2 regions of the Streptomyces griseus subsp. griseus genome follow, and region 1 is predicted to be linked to the other one. Evidence: riboswitches for the same ligand, from Rfam matches in the RefSeq annotation. Region 1 holds a riboswitch; the other holds the start of a gene.
What was found. Region 1 has a riboswitch for thiamine pyrophosphate ahead of thiC (phosphomethylpyrimidine synthase ThiC). Riboswitches for the same ligand answer to the same signal wherever they lie in the genome.
Positions count from the first base shown of each region.

Region 2: another riboswitch for thiamine pyrophosphate. It lies ahead of D6270_RS25345 (thiamine ABC transporter substrate-binding protein); the one in region 1 lies ahead of thiC (phosphomethylpyrimidine synthase ThiC).

Region 1 covers NZ_CP032543.1:3,833,908-3,841,096, reverse strand. Annotated here, with positions in the region: gene D6270_RS17110 (LacI family DNA-binding transcriptional regulator) at 1-409, shown strand, start outside; gene D6270_RS17105 (metallophosphoesterase) at 584-1,738, shown strand; gene D6270_RS17100 (hypothetical protein) at 1,920-2,741, shown strand; gene D6270_RS17095 (DUF805 domain-containing protein) at 2,831-3,187, opposite strand; gene thiC (phosphomethylpyrimidine synthase ThiC) at 3,487-5,289, opposite strand; TPP riboswitch at 5,282-5,416, opposite strand; gene D6270_RS17085 (YibE/F family protein) at 5,487-6,830, shown strand; gene D6270_RS17080 (SsgA family sporulation/cell division regulator) at 6,861-7,189, opposite strand, start outside.
Region 2 covers NZ_CP032543.1:5,580,602-5,587,790, forward strand. Annotated here, with positions in the region: gene D6270_RS25330 (GntR family transcriptional regulator) at 178-894, opposite strand; gene D6270_RS25335 (class I SAM-dependent methyltransferase) at 951-1,772, shown strand; gene rlmN (dual-specificity RNA methyltransferase RlmN) at 1,945-3,051, shown strand; TPP riboswitch at 3,118-3,234, shown strand; gene D6270_RS25345 (thiamine ABC transporter substrate-binding protein) at 3,316-4,416, shown strand; gene D6270_RS25350 (ABC transporter permease) at 4,470-6,083, shown strand; gene D6270_RS25355 (ABC transporter ATP-binding protein) at 6,088-7,185, shown strand.

The sequences.
Region 1 (7,189 bases):
CGAGTCCTACCCGGCGCACGACCCCTGCGCGGGCGCGGTCGCCGCGGACCGGCTGCTCGCCCGCCCGGACCGACCCGACGCGGTCTACGGGCTCTTCGACCCCAACGGCACCGATCTCCTCGCCGCCGCCCGCCGCTACGGCCTGCGGGTCCCCGAGGACCTGCTGCTGGTCTGCTGCAGCGAGTCCACCGTGTACGCGGCCACCGAACCGCCCATCACGACGCTCTCGCTGAAGCCCCGCCGCATCGGCACGGCCGTCGTCCAGCTCCTCATCGACGCCATCGAAGGCGTCGAACACGACGGGCCGGTCGAGCAGGTGATACCGACGGAGCTCATCGTCCGGACCTCCTCGCAACGCCGTCCACCGCGCACCACGGTCAGCGCGCCACGCTCCCCCAGCAGGGATTGATCGGCTCTTTTCGGACCAATCGGCCGGTGAACCGTACGTGCGCCCGGATTCACCACCCCTGGTGCGTCACACAGATCGATCCGCATTCCTATGATGGGCGCACGACACCGCGGACCACCTCTACCAGGCAAGGCCCGTCAGGTGTACGGCGGCGCGACGGTGGTGGAGGGGTCGATGACTCAGGGGGCCGGTCAGGAACCCGTGGTGCGGACGGCGACGTTGCGTGACTTCAGAGTTCCGCCGTACGCACAGACGCCCGTACCACCGCAGACGCCCGGAGCGGCGCCGCACCCGTCACTGCCCCCGCACGCGCCGGCGCCCGTGCCGCACGCCTCTGTGCCCCCGCACGCCTCCGCACCACCCCACCTGCCGCACCCCGGGAACGCGGCCGTCGGCGACGAACCCCCGGAGGGGTACACCCCCACCGAGCGCGACCTCCCCGTCATCAACCGCGGCGACACCGTCCAGGTGCAGACCGTCCCCGAACCCCGCCCCGACAACGGGGAGGGGCGCGGCCCGCTCTTCGTCGTCGGCGACGTCCACGGCTATCTCGACGAGCTGGTGGCCGCCCTCGCCGCCCAGGGCCTCATCGACGCCGACGGCAACTGGGCCGCGGGCAACGCCCGGCTCTGGTTCCTCGGCGACTTCACCGACCGCGGCCCCGACGGCATCGGGGTCATCGACCTCGTCATGCGGCTCTCGGCGGAGGCTGCGGCGGCGGGCGGCTACTGCAAGGCCCTGATGGGCAATCACGAGCTGCTCCTCATCGGCGCCAAGCGGTTCGCCGACACCCCCGTCAACTCCGGGGCCGGCACCGCCACCTTCCAGGCCGCCTGGCTGCTCAACGGCGGCCAGAAGAACGACATGGACCGCCTCCAGGACGTCCACCTCCAGTGGATGTCCCGACTCGACGCGGTCGTCGAGGAGGACGGGCATCTGCTGATGCACTCCGACACGACGGCCTACCTCGACTACGGCTCCACCATCGAGGACGTCAACGACACGATCACCGCCATCCTCACCCGTAACGACGCCGACGAGTGCTGGGACCTCTTCCGCAAGCTCACCAAGCGGTTCGCCTTCCGCGACGAGGGCGGCGCCGAAGCGGTGCGCGAGCTGCTGGCGACGTACGGCGGACAGCGCGTCGTCCACGGTCACAGCCCCATTCCGTACCTCCTCGGCGAGGTCGGCACGGAGGACGGCGAGGACGGTTCGGGGCCGGTGGTGAACGGTCCGCACGTGTACGCGGACGGGCTCGCCATCGCCATGGACGGCGGAGTGACCATGGCCGGAAAGCTACTGGTCGTCCAACTCCCCCTGCATGACTGAGCCCTGGCCGGGAAGGGGCATCTGGATCGGACCGCGCCGATCATCGGGCCCAATTCCGGAAACACCCTGTCACCACGCGCCGTGAGCGCTCTACCATCGGCTCATCAGTGGCAGGCTCTCCTCCGTTTCCGCCCGATCGCCCGGTCAACGCGGGCTGCCGGGCCCGACGGAGCATCGGGGGATGCAGATGACAAGCGCTCCGCACCTGCAGGCAGAGGACGGTCCCGAGTACGCGCGGATCCTCGGCGACGCACTGCGTCACGCCCATGAGCGCCCGGACCTGGAGGGCGTCGGCGACCGGCTCAACACCGAGCAGCTGCGCACGATGGCGCTCAACGCCACAGCGCTGATAACCGCGGCCGCCGCCACCGAGTACGAGCGCTACGTCAAGGCCCGGGCCGAGCTGCGCGCGGCGAGCGCCACGCTCCCGGAGGGCGAGCGGTACGCGGACGGCTCCGGCGCGGCCGGGCCGGGCGCCGGCATAGGGGCGGTCCTCACGGTCCTCACTCCACTGCTCGCGGGCACCGCCGCCGTCATCTTCCTGCTCGTCGGCTATCTGCTGAAGGCGGTCAGCCCGTCGGTCGCCTTCGGCACCACCCTGGTCGCGGCCGGGTGGTTCTTCGCCGCTGTCGCCGCCGCGGCCATCCTGGTCGCCGCCGTGGGGCTGCTCGTCACCGCCCTGCGCAACGGCTCCACCTCGCGGGCCGCCGAGGACGAGGAGGACGAGCTTCCGGAGGAGGTCGCCCGGGCCCGGGAGGCCTGGCGCCACGCGCTGCTGGAGCGCGGCATCCTGCCGTTCCTGCGGGACGCCCTGGCCGACCCGGCCGCGGGCCCCGCCGCGCGGACCCCGCACCGCTCGCCCCACCGCATCCCGAAGGTCGGCTACAGCAGGCCGGACTTCTCCGGTCCGGAGGACGGTCCGTCGGCCGGACCCCGGCCGACCTTCACGAGCCCCGACTTCACCAGCCCGGACTTCGGCGGGCCGGACCACCGGCCGGAGTAGGGCCCGTTGGGTTCCGGAAACGCCACAGGCCGGGGCGGCGAGTGCCGCGCCCGGCCTGTGCGGTGCTCCGGCCCTGCCGGAGCGGTGGATCAGCCCACCTGCGGGGCGAGCTTCGGGTTGGTGCCGTACTGGTTCGGCTCCTGCTTGCCCTCGGAGGCGAGGAAGACGATCAGGACGATGGCACCGATCAGCGGGATCAGCACGAGCAGCAGCCACCAGCCCGAGCGGCTGGTGTCGTGCAGACGGCGCACGGCGACCGCGAGCGACGGGATGAGGATCGCGAGGGAGTAGATGTAGGAAAGGATCTCCGTGCCGATCAGGCTGGCGATGATCGACAGGACGATGCTGATCACAAAGCTGACCAGCGTGAACATCCAGAACTCCTTGCGGCGCGCGCGCCCGCTGAAGCCTGCGTAGTTCTTGAGTACTGCCAGGTACCAGTCCATGGTGTTTCCCTCCCCGAGGCCCTCGTGCGAGGGCCGCCAAATTTCAGCCAAGCAAGCCGGAAAGTAAGCCACAGATAAGGAACGGGTCAAGCTCAGTTGACGCAGCTGCGAAACGTACATACAGCTGCCACACGACTGTGTCCATACTGTCGCTTAACAAGGTCCGCTATCACACCAGATGATGATCAAGCTCGCAAGATACTCATAGGGGGTGATCTGCGGCGCGAGGTCACCGGCCCGTACGGAGACCGCCCCCGACAACCGCGAACGGTTGCCGGGGGCGGGTGTGAAGGGGCCGTCTACTCGGCGATCGGCAGGTAGACCCGGTTGCCGGACGCTGCGAACTCCTTCGACTTCTCGGCCATGCCCTCCTCGATCTCCTCCTGCGAACCGCCGTGCTGACGGCGGATGTCCTGGGAGATCTTCATCGAGCAGAACTTCGGTCCGCACATGGAGCAGAAGTGCGCTGTCTTCGCCGGCTCGGCGGGCAGCGTCTCGTCGTGGAACTCCCGCGCCGTGTCCGGGTCGAGGGCCAGGTTGAACTGGTCCTCCCACCGGAACTCGAACCGCGCGTCGGAGAGCGCGTCGTCCCACTCCTGAGCGCCCGGGTGCCCCTTGGCGAGGTCGGCCGCGTGCGCGGCGATCTTGTAGGTGATGACCCCGGTCTTCACGTCGTCCCGGTTGGGCAGCCCCAGGTGCTCCTTGGGCGTGACGTAACAGAGCATCGCCGTGCCCCACCAGGCGATCATCGCGGCACCGATGCCCGAGGTGATGTGGTCGTAGGCGGGCGCGACATCCGTGGTCAGCGGACCGAGCGTGTAGAACGGCGCCTCCTCACAGATCTCCTGCTGGAGGTCGATGTTCTCCTTGATCTTGTGCATCGGGACATGCCCGGGGCCCTCGATCATCGTCTGCACGCCGAACCGCTTGGCGATCGTGTTGAGCTCGCCCAGCGTCCGCAGTTCGGCGAACTGCGCCTCGTCGTTGGCGTCCGCGATCGATCCGGGGCGCAGCCCGTCACCGAGGGAGTAGGTGACGTCGTACGTCGCCAGGATCTCGCAGAGCTCCTCGAAGTGCTGGTAGAGGAAAGACTCCTGGTGATGCGCCAGGCACCAGGCCGCCATGATCGACCCACCGCGCGAGACGATGCCGGTCTTACGACGGGCCGTCAGCGGGACGTACGGCAGGCGCACTCCGGCGTGCACCGTCATGTAGTCCACGCCCTGCTCGGCCTGTTCGATGACGGTGTCCTTGTAGATCTCCCAGGTCAGCTCCTCGGCCCGGCCGTCCACCTTCTCCAACGCCTGGTAGAGCGGCACCGTTCCGATCGGCACGGGGGAGTTGCGCAGCACCCACTCACGGGTGGTGTGGATGTTGCGGCCGGTGGAGAGGTCCATGACCGTGTCGGCGCCCCACTTGGTCGCCCAGGTCATCTTGTCGACCTCCTCCTCGATGGAGGAGGTGACGGCCGAGTTGCCGATGTTGGCGTTGACCTTCACCAGGAACCGCTTGCCGATGATCATCGGCTCGATCTCGGGGTGGTTGACGTTGGCCGGCAGCACGGCCCGGCCCGCCGCGATCTCCTCCCGCACGACTTCGGCCTCGACGTTCTCCCGGATGGCGACGTACTCCATCTCCGGGGTGATCTCCCCCCGCCGGGCGTATGCGAGCTGCGTGACGGGCCGTCCGTCGCGGCTGCGGCGCGGCTGACGCGGACGGCCGGGGAAGACGGCGTCGAGGTTGCGCAGCCCGCCGCGCGGCGAGGTGTGCTTGAGCCCGTCGTCCTCGGGGCGGACCGGGCGGCCCGCGTACTCCTCGGTGTCGCCGCGGGCGATGATCCAGTTATCCCGCAGGGGAGCGAGGCCCCGGCGGACATCGGTGTCGATGGCGGGATCGGTGTACGGCCCCGACGTGTCGTACAGCGCCACGTCCTTGCCGTTGGTGAGGTGCACCTGTCGGACCGGCACCCGGAGGTCCGGGCGCGAGCCCTGGACGTACCCCTTGTGCCAGCCGATGGACTTCCCGGCCTCGTCGTCCGGAGTGCCGTCCGGCGTTCCGTCGTTCTGTTTCGAGGCAGGCGTGCGTGCGTCCGCTGTGGTCATGAGACCTACTCCCTACGCCGGCATTACCCGGTAACAGGTTCGGCGGTCGGCGCAGCCATGTCCCGTACGGATGTACGGCGATCAGCGCCCTCTCAGCCCGGTGCTCCGAGCTCCCGCGTGTGCAAAGGTGCCTCCACGCTAGCGTCCTTTCCGGCGAGCTGACCAGAGGGCCCTCCCGTTCTTGCGATGATCGCCCCGTGACCTCCCCCCAAAGCGACCCCGCACCCCAGCCGCCCCAGGGCCACAGCCACGGACATACGCACAGCCATGGTCCCGCCGCCCCGGTCTCCAAGCATCTGCGCAAGGTCATCGCCGCCGTCCTGATCCCGTTCGCCACGGCGGTCGTCGTCGGCCTGATCGCGTTCTGGCCCGGCGGCGTCCCCGCCCACGAGCGCACCGGCGTCGGATTCGACCGGCAGACCCAGGACGGCAAGGTCGTCCAGGTCGTCAAGGTCGACTGCGCCGACGTCAACGCCTCACAGGTACCACCCACCGGTGACACCTCCACCCCCTCGGGCCGCGAGGCCGTCAACGAGCAGCAGGGGGAGTGCGCGAAGGCGACCGTCGAGGTGACCAGCGGCGACGACAAGGGCCGTAAGTTCGTCGAGGTGGTCCAGCCGGACGCGCCCCGCCAACTGCGCGAGGGCCAGGGCGTGGTCGTGGCGTACGCCCCCGACGCGCCCCGCGACCTCCAGTACAGCGTCACCGATGTGAACCGGAAGATCCCGATGACGCTGCTGGCGGCGATCTTCGCCCTGGCGGTGGTCGCGGTGGGCCGGCTGCGCGGGGTGATGGCGCTGGTGGCGCTGGCCGTCTCGTTCGCCGTGCTGACCCTGTTCATCCTGCCGGCGATCCTGCAGGGCTCGAATCCGCTGGTGGTGGCGGTGATCGGGGCCAGCGCCATCATGCTGGCGGCGCTCTACATGTGCCACGGGGTGACGGCCCGTACGTCCGTCGCGGTCATCGGCACGCTGATCTCACTGCTGCTGATCGGGCTGCTCGGCTCGCTGTTCATCGGCTGGGCCGATCTGAGCGGCAACACCGACGACAACACCGGCCTCATCCACGGTCTCTACCCGGACATCGACATGAGCGGTCTGCTGCTGGCCGGTGTCATCATCGGATCGCTCGGGGTACTCGACGATGTGACGGTCACCCAGACCTCCGCCGTCTGGGAATTGCACCAGGCGGACCCGCAGATGGGCTGGCGCGGGCTGTACCGGGCAGGTATCCGCATCGGACGGGACCACATCGCCTCCGTCGTGAACACCCTGGTGCTGGCGTACGCGGGCGCGGCGCTGCCCCTGCTACTGCTCTTCTCCATCGCCCAGTCCAGTGTGGGCACGGTGGCCAACAGCGAGCTGGTCGCCGAGGAGATCGTCCGGACGCTGGTCGGTTCGATCGGTCTGGTCGCCTCGGTGCCGGTGACGACGGTGCTCGCCGCGCTGGTGGTCTCCGCCGACCGTCCGGGCGCCTCCACCCCCTCATCCACGGCCGCCGCCCCCGCACGGACCGGCAGGGGGCGCCGGCGTAAGGCGTGAGAGGCGCGAGGCGGGGCTGTACGGGCCGGCTCAGCCCGCGTTCTGCTCCTCGGCGAGGATGCGGCCGAGCGCCTCCTCCAGGTTCCCGTCGAAGTCACCCAGCGTGTGCTCCTGACCGAGGGGCACCAGCTTGTCGGTCCGGTCGAGAAACGCCACCAGTGGTGCCGTGCCGGCCCGGAACAGCGCGCGGTCCGCGCCGACCTGAAGACGGATGTGCACATCGCCGAGCCCCTCGGGCTCGGTCGGCCCGATGTGCACATCGCCGTCGCCGCTCGGGCTGTTGAGCCCGTCCAGCAGCAGCTCGCGGCCGAATGCCCAGGTCACAGGGGCATCGCCGGGCAGATGGAACGTCATCCGGA
Region 2 (7,189 bases), 1.7 Mb from region 1:
CCTTGAGATCCTTTGAGATCCCTTGAGATCCTTCCTTCGCTTCATTGTGGTGGCGCAGATCACATCCGACGGCGGGGGAGGCTCTGGTCTCCCGGCCCCGTCCTGCCCGCTACCCGAGCCTCACTCTGAGCGCAGAGGTTTACTTGTCACTTCCTCGTAGCTTCGGGCGAGCAGGGCCTACATGGCGTAGGTGTCCACCTGCTCGAAGAGCGAGGAGGGTGTGACGCCCTCCTCGCAGACCAGCGGCTTCCCTTGTTCGTCGTACGCCGTGTGCAGCAGCACGGCTACCGGTGTGCCCTGCGGCACCCCCAAGCGTTCAGCCTCCGTCTCTGACGCGCCACGCACAGTGGTGACGTCCACGCCTTCGGCCGGAGCCCGCCCGGTCTGGCGCCGGATGTAGCGCGTCGTGCCTTCGGCGATCGGGTGAGTGTCGGTAAGACGCGGCGACACCTCCGCGACCTCCGGAGGGAACCACGCCTCAACGCAACTGTTCGGCGTTCCGTCCGGGAGCTGGAGGACCCGAACGCGCCGAAGCGCCGTCGTCCCGGGGGTGAGGCCGAGAGCGGTGGCGACGCGGGCGGGGGGTTCCGCCCAATCAGGCTCACCGACGCGCAGGAACGGCATCCCTCCCAGGATGCGCGCCGACCCCGCACGGCGAGCCCCGGCGGGGCGTGCAACAGGCGTCTCGGTGACGACGAACCCGGTTCCCTGCTTGGCCACGACCACGCCATCGTTTCGCAGCACATCGACGGCCTTGATGGCGGTGGCTCGTGACACATCCCACTGCTCGGCCAGCTCGCGGCCCGACGGGATTGTGGCCCCGGGGGCAATCTCACCAGCGGCGATGCGGGCGCGCAGGAACTCTGCGATCTCTTCGTACTTCAGGACTGCCATGGCTTCCCCTATTTCCTGCGCTGGACTGGTCCACCGGTACACACGATACTGCGACCATGTCGAATCTCGAATTGGCTCCCTCCGTGATGCGGTTCTATGGCGAGACGGTCAACGAGGACAGCCGCCTGCGCAGCTCGGCAGACGGACGGATGGAACTGGTCAGAACTCAGGAACTCCTCCGACGCTTTCTGCCCCCCGCGCCGGCGCGCGTGCTCGACGTGGGCGGGGGGACTGGGATTCACGCTGAATGGCTGGTGAAAGACGGCTACGACGTCGCTTTGGTGGATCCTGTGCCCCGTCACGTTGAGGCCGCGTCGGTGGTGTGCCCGGCGGTGGTCGGTGACGCGCGCGACCTGCCCGAGCCGGATGACACATTCGACGTTGTGCAGCTCCTCGGGCCGCTCTACCACCTGCCCGACCCGGCCGACCGGCAACGGGCGCTGGCGGAAGCCTCCCGCGTGGCCAAGCCCGGCGGACTGGTCGCCGCCGCCGCGATCAATCGCTATGCGTCGCTCTTCGAGCACGTCACGTACGCCCACCTGCACACCGAGCGGATTCACAACTCCGTCTCCAAGATTCTGGAGACGGCGGTTTACGACGGATCGCGGGGGTTCACCCTGTCGTACTTCCACCGGGCCGAAGAGCTGGTGATGGAGTTGGCCGCCTCCGGGCTGAAGAACGTGCAGGTCTTCGGCATCGAGGGCCCGGCCTGGTCGCTGGTGAAGGCGGCAGAGCAGCAGCCGGGCGACGGTCCCACGGATGAGCTGATCGCCTCGGCCATGGACGCGGCCCGTATGGCAGAGCCGTACCCGGAACTGCTCGCCGCCAGCTCGCACCTCTTGGCCGTGGGTACCGTCCCGGCCGGCAGCGCTGGCTGACGGTCCTGACCTGCGGACGGGGGCCGTGGGGCCGGGCCGTCTGTGGGCCGTCGAGGGGCAGCCAACGACGACCCACAACCACCATCAACGACCGGTACCGGCCCGCCCGGGTCGCCGCTGAGCTGGGCGACGCCCCGGGGCACCTCGGCGTGTCTGCGACACTGGATGAACCATGCCTAAGCCCGGAGAACTCACTTTCGTCGCGCCCCGCGGAGCCAAGAAGCCCCCGCGGCACCTCGCCGACCTCACGCCCGCCGAGCGCAAGGAAGCGGTCGCCGCGACCGGCGAGAAGCCGTTCCGCGCCCAGCAGCTCTCGCAGCACTACTTCGCGCGGTACGCGCACGACCCGGAGCAGTGGACCAACATCCCCGCCGGGTCCCGGGAGAAGCTCGCCGAGGCGCTGTTCCCCGACCTGATGTCCGTGGTCCGCCACATCAGCTGTGACGACGACACCACCCGTAAGACGCTGTGGAAGCTGCACGACGGGACGCTCGTCGAGTCCGTCCTGATGCGCTACCCCGAGCGCGTCACGATGTGCATCTCCTCCCAGGCCGGCTGCGGGATGAACTGCCCGTTCTGCGCCACCGGCCAGGCCGGCCTCGACCGCAACCTGTCGACCGCCGAGATCGTCCACCAGATCGTCGACGGCATGCGCGCCCTGCGCGACGGCGAGGTCCCCGGCGGTCCGGCCCGGCTCTCCAACATCGTCTTCATGGGCATGGGCGAGCCGCTCGCCAACTACAACCGTGTCGTCGGCGCGATCCGCCGCCTCACCGACCCCGAGCCGGACGGCCTCGGTCTCTCCCAGCGCGGGATCACCGTCTCCACCGTCGGGCTCGTCCCGGCGATGCTGCGCTTCTCCGACGAGGGCTTCAAGTGCCGCCTCGCGGTCTCGCTGCACGCCCCGGACGACGAGCTGCGCGACACCCTCGTCCCCGTCAACACCCGGTGGAACGTCCGCGAGGTGCTGGACGCCGCGTGGGAGTACGCGGAGAAGTCCGGCCGCCGCATCTCCATCGAGTACGCCCTCATCCGGGACATCAACGACCAGGCCTGGCGCGGTGACCTCCTCGGCCGGCTGCTCAAGGGCAAGCGGGTCCACGTCAACCTGATCCCGCTGAACCCGACGCCCGGCTCCAAGTGGACCGCCTCGCGCCCCGAGGACGAGAAGGCGTTCGTCGAAGCCATCGCGGCCCACGGCGTGCCCGTCACCGTCCGGGACACCCGCGGCCAGGAGATCGACGGGGCCTGCGGGCAGCTGGCGGCCTCCGAGCGCTGAGGGGCCGACGGCCTCACCCGTACCGGCCGGAAACCGCCGGTGTAGCCTGGGCGCGAAATCAACTTCATATTCCGACAGGGGAGCGCCACAGCGCTGAGAGTGCGGCACCGAGGACAGGTTGGCCGCAGACCCTCTGAACCTCGCCCGGGTCATTCCGGGTAGGAAGTTCGGACCTTACTCAAGCTGTTGCGCCCTGCCCGCTTCCGGTACGTCCGGTCGTGGGCGGGGCCGCGTCTCTTCCTGGTCACCTCCAGGAGGAATCACATGAACACCACCAAGAAGTACGCGTCGACCGCGCTCGCCGCGGTGCTCGGCGTCACCGTCCTCGCGGGCTGCGGCGGCTCCGACGACGCCTCGGCCGGATCCGGTGCGTCCAAGGGCAGCGGCTCCAAGACCGTCACCCTGGTCACCCACGACTCCTTCAACGCCTCGGAAGACGTGCTGAAGCAGTTCACCGAGGAGAGCGGCTACACCGTCCAGCTCCTCAAGAGCGGCGACGCCGGTGCCGCGCTCAACCAGGAGATCCTGACCAAGGGCTCCCCGCGCGGCGACGTCTTCTTCGGCGTCGACAACACCCTGCTCTCCCGCGCCCTCGACAACGGCCTCTTCACCGCGTACGAGGCCAAGGGCCTGGACCGGGTCCTGGCAGGCACCGAGCAGGACGGCCGGCACCGCGTGACGCCCGTCGACACCGGTGACATCTGCGTCAACTACGACAAGAAGTTCTTCGCCGACAAGAAGCTCGCGCCGCCGCAGACCTTCGAGGACCTGCTGAAGCCCGCGTACAGGAACCTCCTCGTCACCGAGAACGCGGCCACCTCCTCGCCCGGCCTCGGCTTCCTGCTCGGCACCGTCGCCACCCAGGGCGAGGACGGCTACGAGGCGTACTGGAAGAAGCTCAAGGCCAACGGCGTCAAGGTCGTCGACGGCTGGGAGCAGGCCTACAACGAGGAGTTCTCGGGCTCCGCGGGCGGCAGGAAGGCCAAGGCGGACCGGCCGCTCGTCGTCAGCTACGCCTCCAGCCCTCCCGTCGAGGTCCTCTACGCCGACCCGCAGCCCGAGGAGGCCCCCACCGGCGTCTCCACCGGGACCTGCTTCCGGCAGACCGAGTACGCCGGGCTGCTGAAGGGCGCGAAGAACGAGGCGGGCGGCAAGGCGCTGCTGGACTTCCTGATCAGCAAGACGTTCCAGGAGGACGTGCCGCTGAACATGTTCGTGAACCCGGTCGTGAAGGACGCGAAGCTGCCGGAGGTCTTCACCGAGTTCGGCGAGAGCGTCGACAAGCCGGCGACGGTGGCCCCGGAGAAGATCGCCGCCAACCGTGAGCAGTGGGTCCGGTCGTGGCACTCGCTCGTCGTGAAGTAGCCGGTCCCACCGGAGGAAGCGGGCGGCGCGGAGCGGCGGTACGGCTCGGCCTGATGGCCGTGCCCGTCGCGTTCTTCGCCGTCCTCTTCGCCTACCCCGTCGCCTCCATCGTCGGACGCGGGCTGAGGACGGACGGCGTCTGGCAGTTCGGGCGGATCGGCGACGTACTGTCCCGCCCGGACATCCTCGACGTCCTCTGGTTCACCACCTGGCAGGCCCTCGCCTCCACCGCGCTCACCCTGTTGATCGCCCTGCCCGGCGCGTACGTCTTCGCCCGCTTCGACTTTCCGGGCAAGCAGGTGCTGCGGGCGGTCGTCACCGTGCCGTTCGTGCTGCCCACCGTCGTCGTCGGCACCGCGTTCCTGGCACTGCTCGGGCGCGGTGGCTTCCTCGACGAGCTGTGGGGCGTACGGCTGGACACCACCGTGTGGGCGATCCTGCTCGCGCACGTCTTCTTCAACTACGCGGTGGTCGTACGGACGGTCGGCGGGCTCTGGTCCCAGCTGGACCCGCGCCAGGAGGAGGCCGCCCGGGTGCTGGGCGCCGGACGGTTCGCCGCCTGGCGGCGGGTGACGCTGCCCGCGCTCGGCCCGGCGGTGGCAGCCGCCGCGCTGATGGTCTTCCTCTTCACGTTCACCTCGTTCGGTGTCGTGCAGATCCTCGGCGGCCCCGCCTACTCCACCCTGGAGGTGGAGGTCTACCGCCAGACCGCCCAGCTCCTCGACCTGCCGACGGCCGCCGTGCTGACCCTGGTGCAGTTCGTGGCGGTCGGCGCGATCCTCGCCCTGCACGCCGTGACCGTACGCCGCCGGGAGCGCGCGCTGAAGCTCGTCGACCCGGCGCGGACCTCCCGCCGCCCGCACGGCGCCGGACAGTGGGCGCTGCTCGGCGGGGTGCTGCTCACCGCGCTGCTGCTCATCCTGCTGCCACTCGGCGTGCTGGTGGAGCGGTCGTTCGACGGACCGGAGGGTTATGGCCTCGGCTACTACGAGGCCCTTCAGTCGGCCGGCGGCACCGGCTCCACCTTCCTCGTACCGCCGCTGGAGGCGGTCGGCAACTCCCTCCGGTACGCGTTCGTCGCCACCCTCATCGCCCTGGCCGTCGGCGGACTCGCGGCGGCCGCCCTGACCCGGCGGGCGGGGCGGCTCGTACGCGGCTTCGACGCACTGCTGATGCTGCCGCTCGGAGTCTCGGCCGTCACCGTCGGTTTCGGCTTCCTCATCACCCTCGACAAGCCGCCGCTGGACCTGCGGACCTCCTGGATCCTGGTCCCGCTGGCCCAGGCGCTGGTCGGCGTTCCCTTCGTCGTACGAACCATGCTCCCCGTGCTCCGGGCGGTGGACGACCGGCTGCGCGAGGCCGCCGCCGTGCTGGGCGCGTCCCCGCTGCGGGCCTGGCGCGAGGTCGATCTGCCGCTGGTCCGGCGTGCGGTGCTCGTCGCGGCGGGATTCGCGTTCGCCGTGTCGCTCGGGGAGTTCGGCGCCACTGTCTTCATCGCCCGGCCCGACAACCCGACCCTGCCGGTCGCGGTCGCCCGGCTGCTGGGCCGGTCCGGGGAGCTCAACTACGGGCAGGCGATGGCCCTCAGCACGATCCTGATGCTGGTGTGCGCGGCCTCGCTGCTGCTCCTCGAACGCATCCGTACCGACCGATCCGGGGAGTTCTGACGCCATGCTGAGCCTGCAAGCCGCCACCGTCCGGTTCGGGGAGCGGACGGCCCTCGACGCGGTCGACCTGGAGGTCGCCGACCACCGCATCGTCTGCCTGCTCGGCCCCAGCGGCAGTGGGAAGTCCACCCTGCTGAGGGCCGTCGCCGGGCTCCAGCCCATGGACGGCGGCCGGGTGCTGCTGGCCGGCCGGGACCAGCGCGGCGTCCCGGTCCACCGGCGCGGCCTCGGCCTGATGTTCCAGGACCACCAGCTCTTCCCGCACCGCGATGTCGGCGCCAACGTCGCCTTCGGGCTGCGGATGCGCGGCACCGGGCGAGCGGAGTCCGAGCGCCGGGTCAGCGAGCTCCTCGACCTGGTCGGCCTGCCCGGCGCCGAACGCCGAGCCGTCGCCGCCCTCTCCGGCGGCGAACAGCAGCGCGTCGCCCTCGCCCGTGCCCTCGCCCCGAGCCCCAAGCTCCTCATGCTGGACGAACCCCTCGGCCAGCTGGACCGCAGCCTGCGCGAACGCCTCGTCATCGAGCTGCGCACCCTCTTCCAGGAGCTGGGTACGACGGTGCTCGCCGTCACCCACGACCAGGGCGAGGCGTTCGCGCTCGCCGACCGGGTCGTCGTGATGCGGGACGGCCGGATCGCTCAGGAGGGCAGCCCCCTGGACGTCTGGCAGAGCCCCGCCTCCGCGTTCGTCGCCCGCTTCCTCGGCTTCGACAACGTGACCCCGGCGACGGTCACCGGCCAGGCCGCCGCCACCGCCTGGGGCAAGGTCCCGGTCCCCGAGGGCTCCCCCCAGGGCGAGGCCGACCTCCTGGTCCGCCCCGCCGGGGTACTGATCGGCGCGGAGAAGGACGGCCTGCGCTGCACGGTCGGCGTACGCACGTTCCGCGGCAACCACGTGACCGTGCGGCTGACCCCGGAGAACGCGCCGGTGCTGGAGGCCGAGTGCGCCCTGCGGGACACCCCGGACGAGGGCGCGGTGGTCGGCGTCCGCTTCGCCGCGGCGGAGACGGTGGTGCTGGCGGGGGACCGGCACGACAGGGCAGCCCCCGACCGGCGCGACAGGACAGGACGCGGCGGGCCGGGCAAGCTGAAGGCGCAGCCATAGCCCC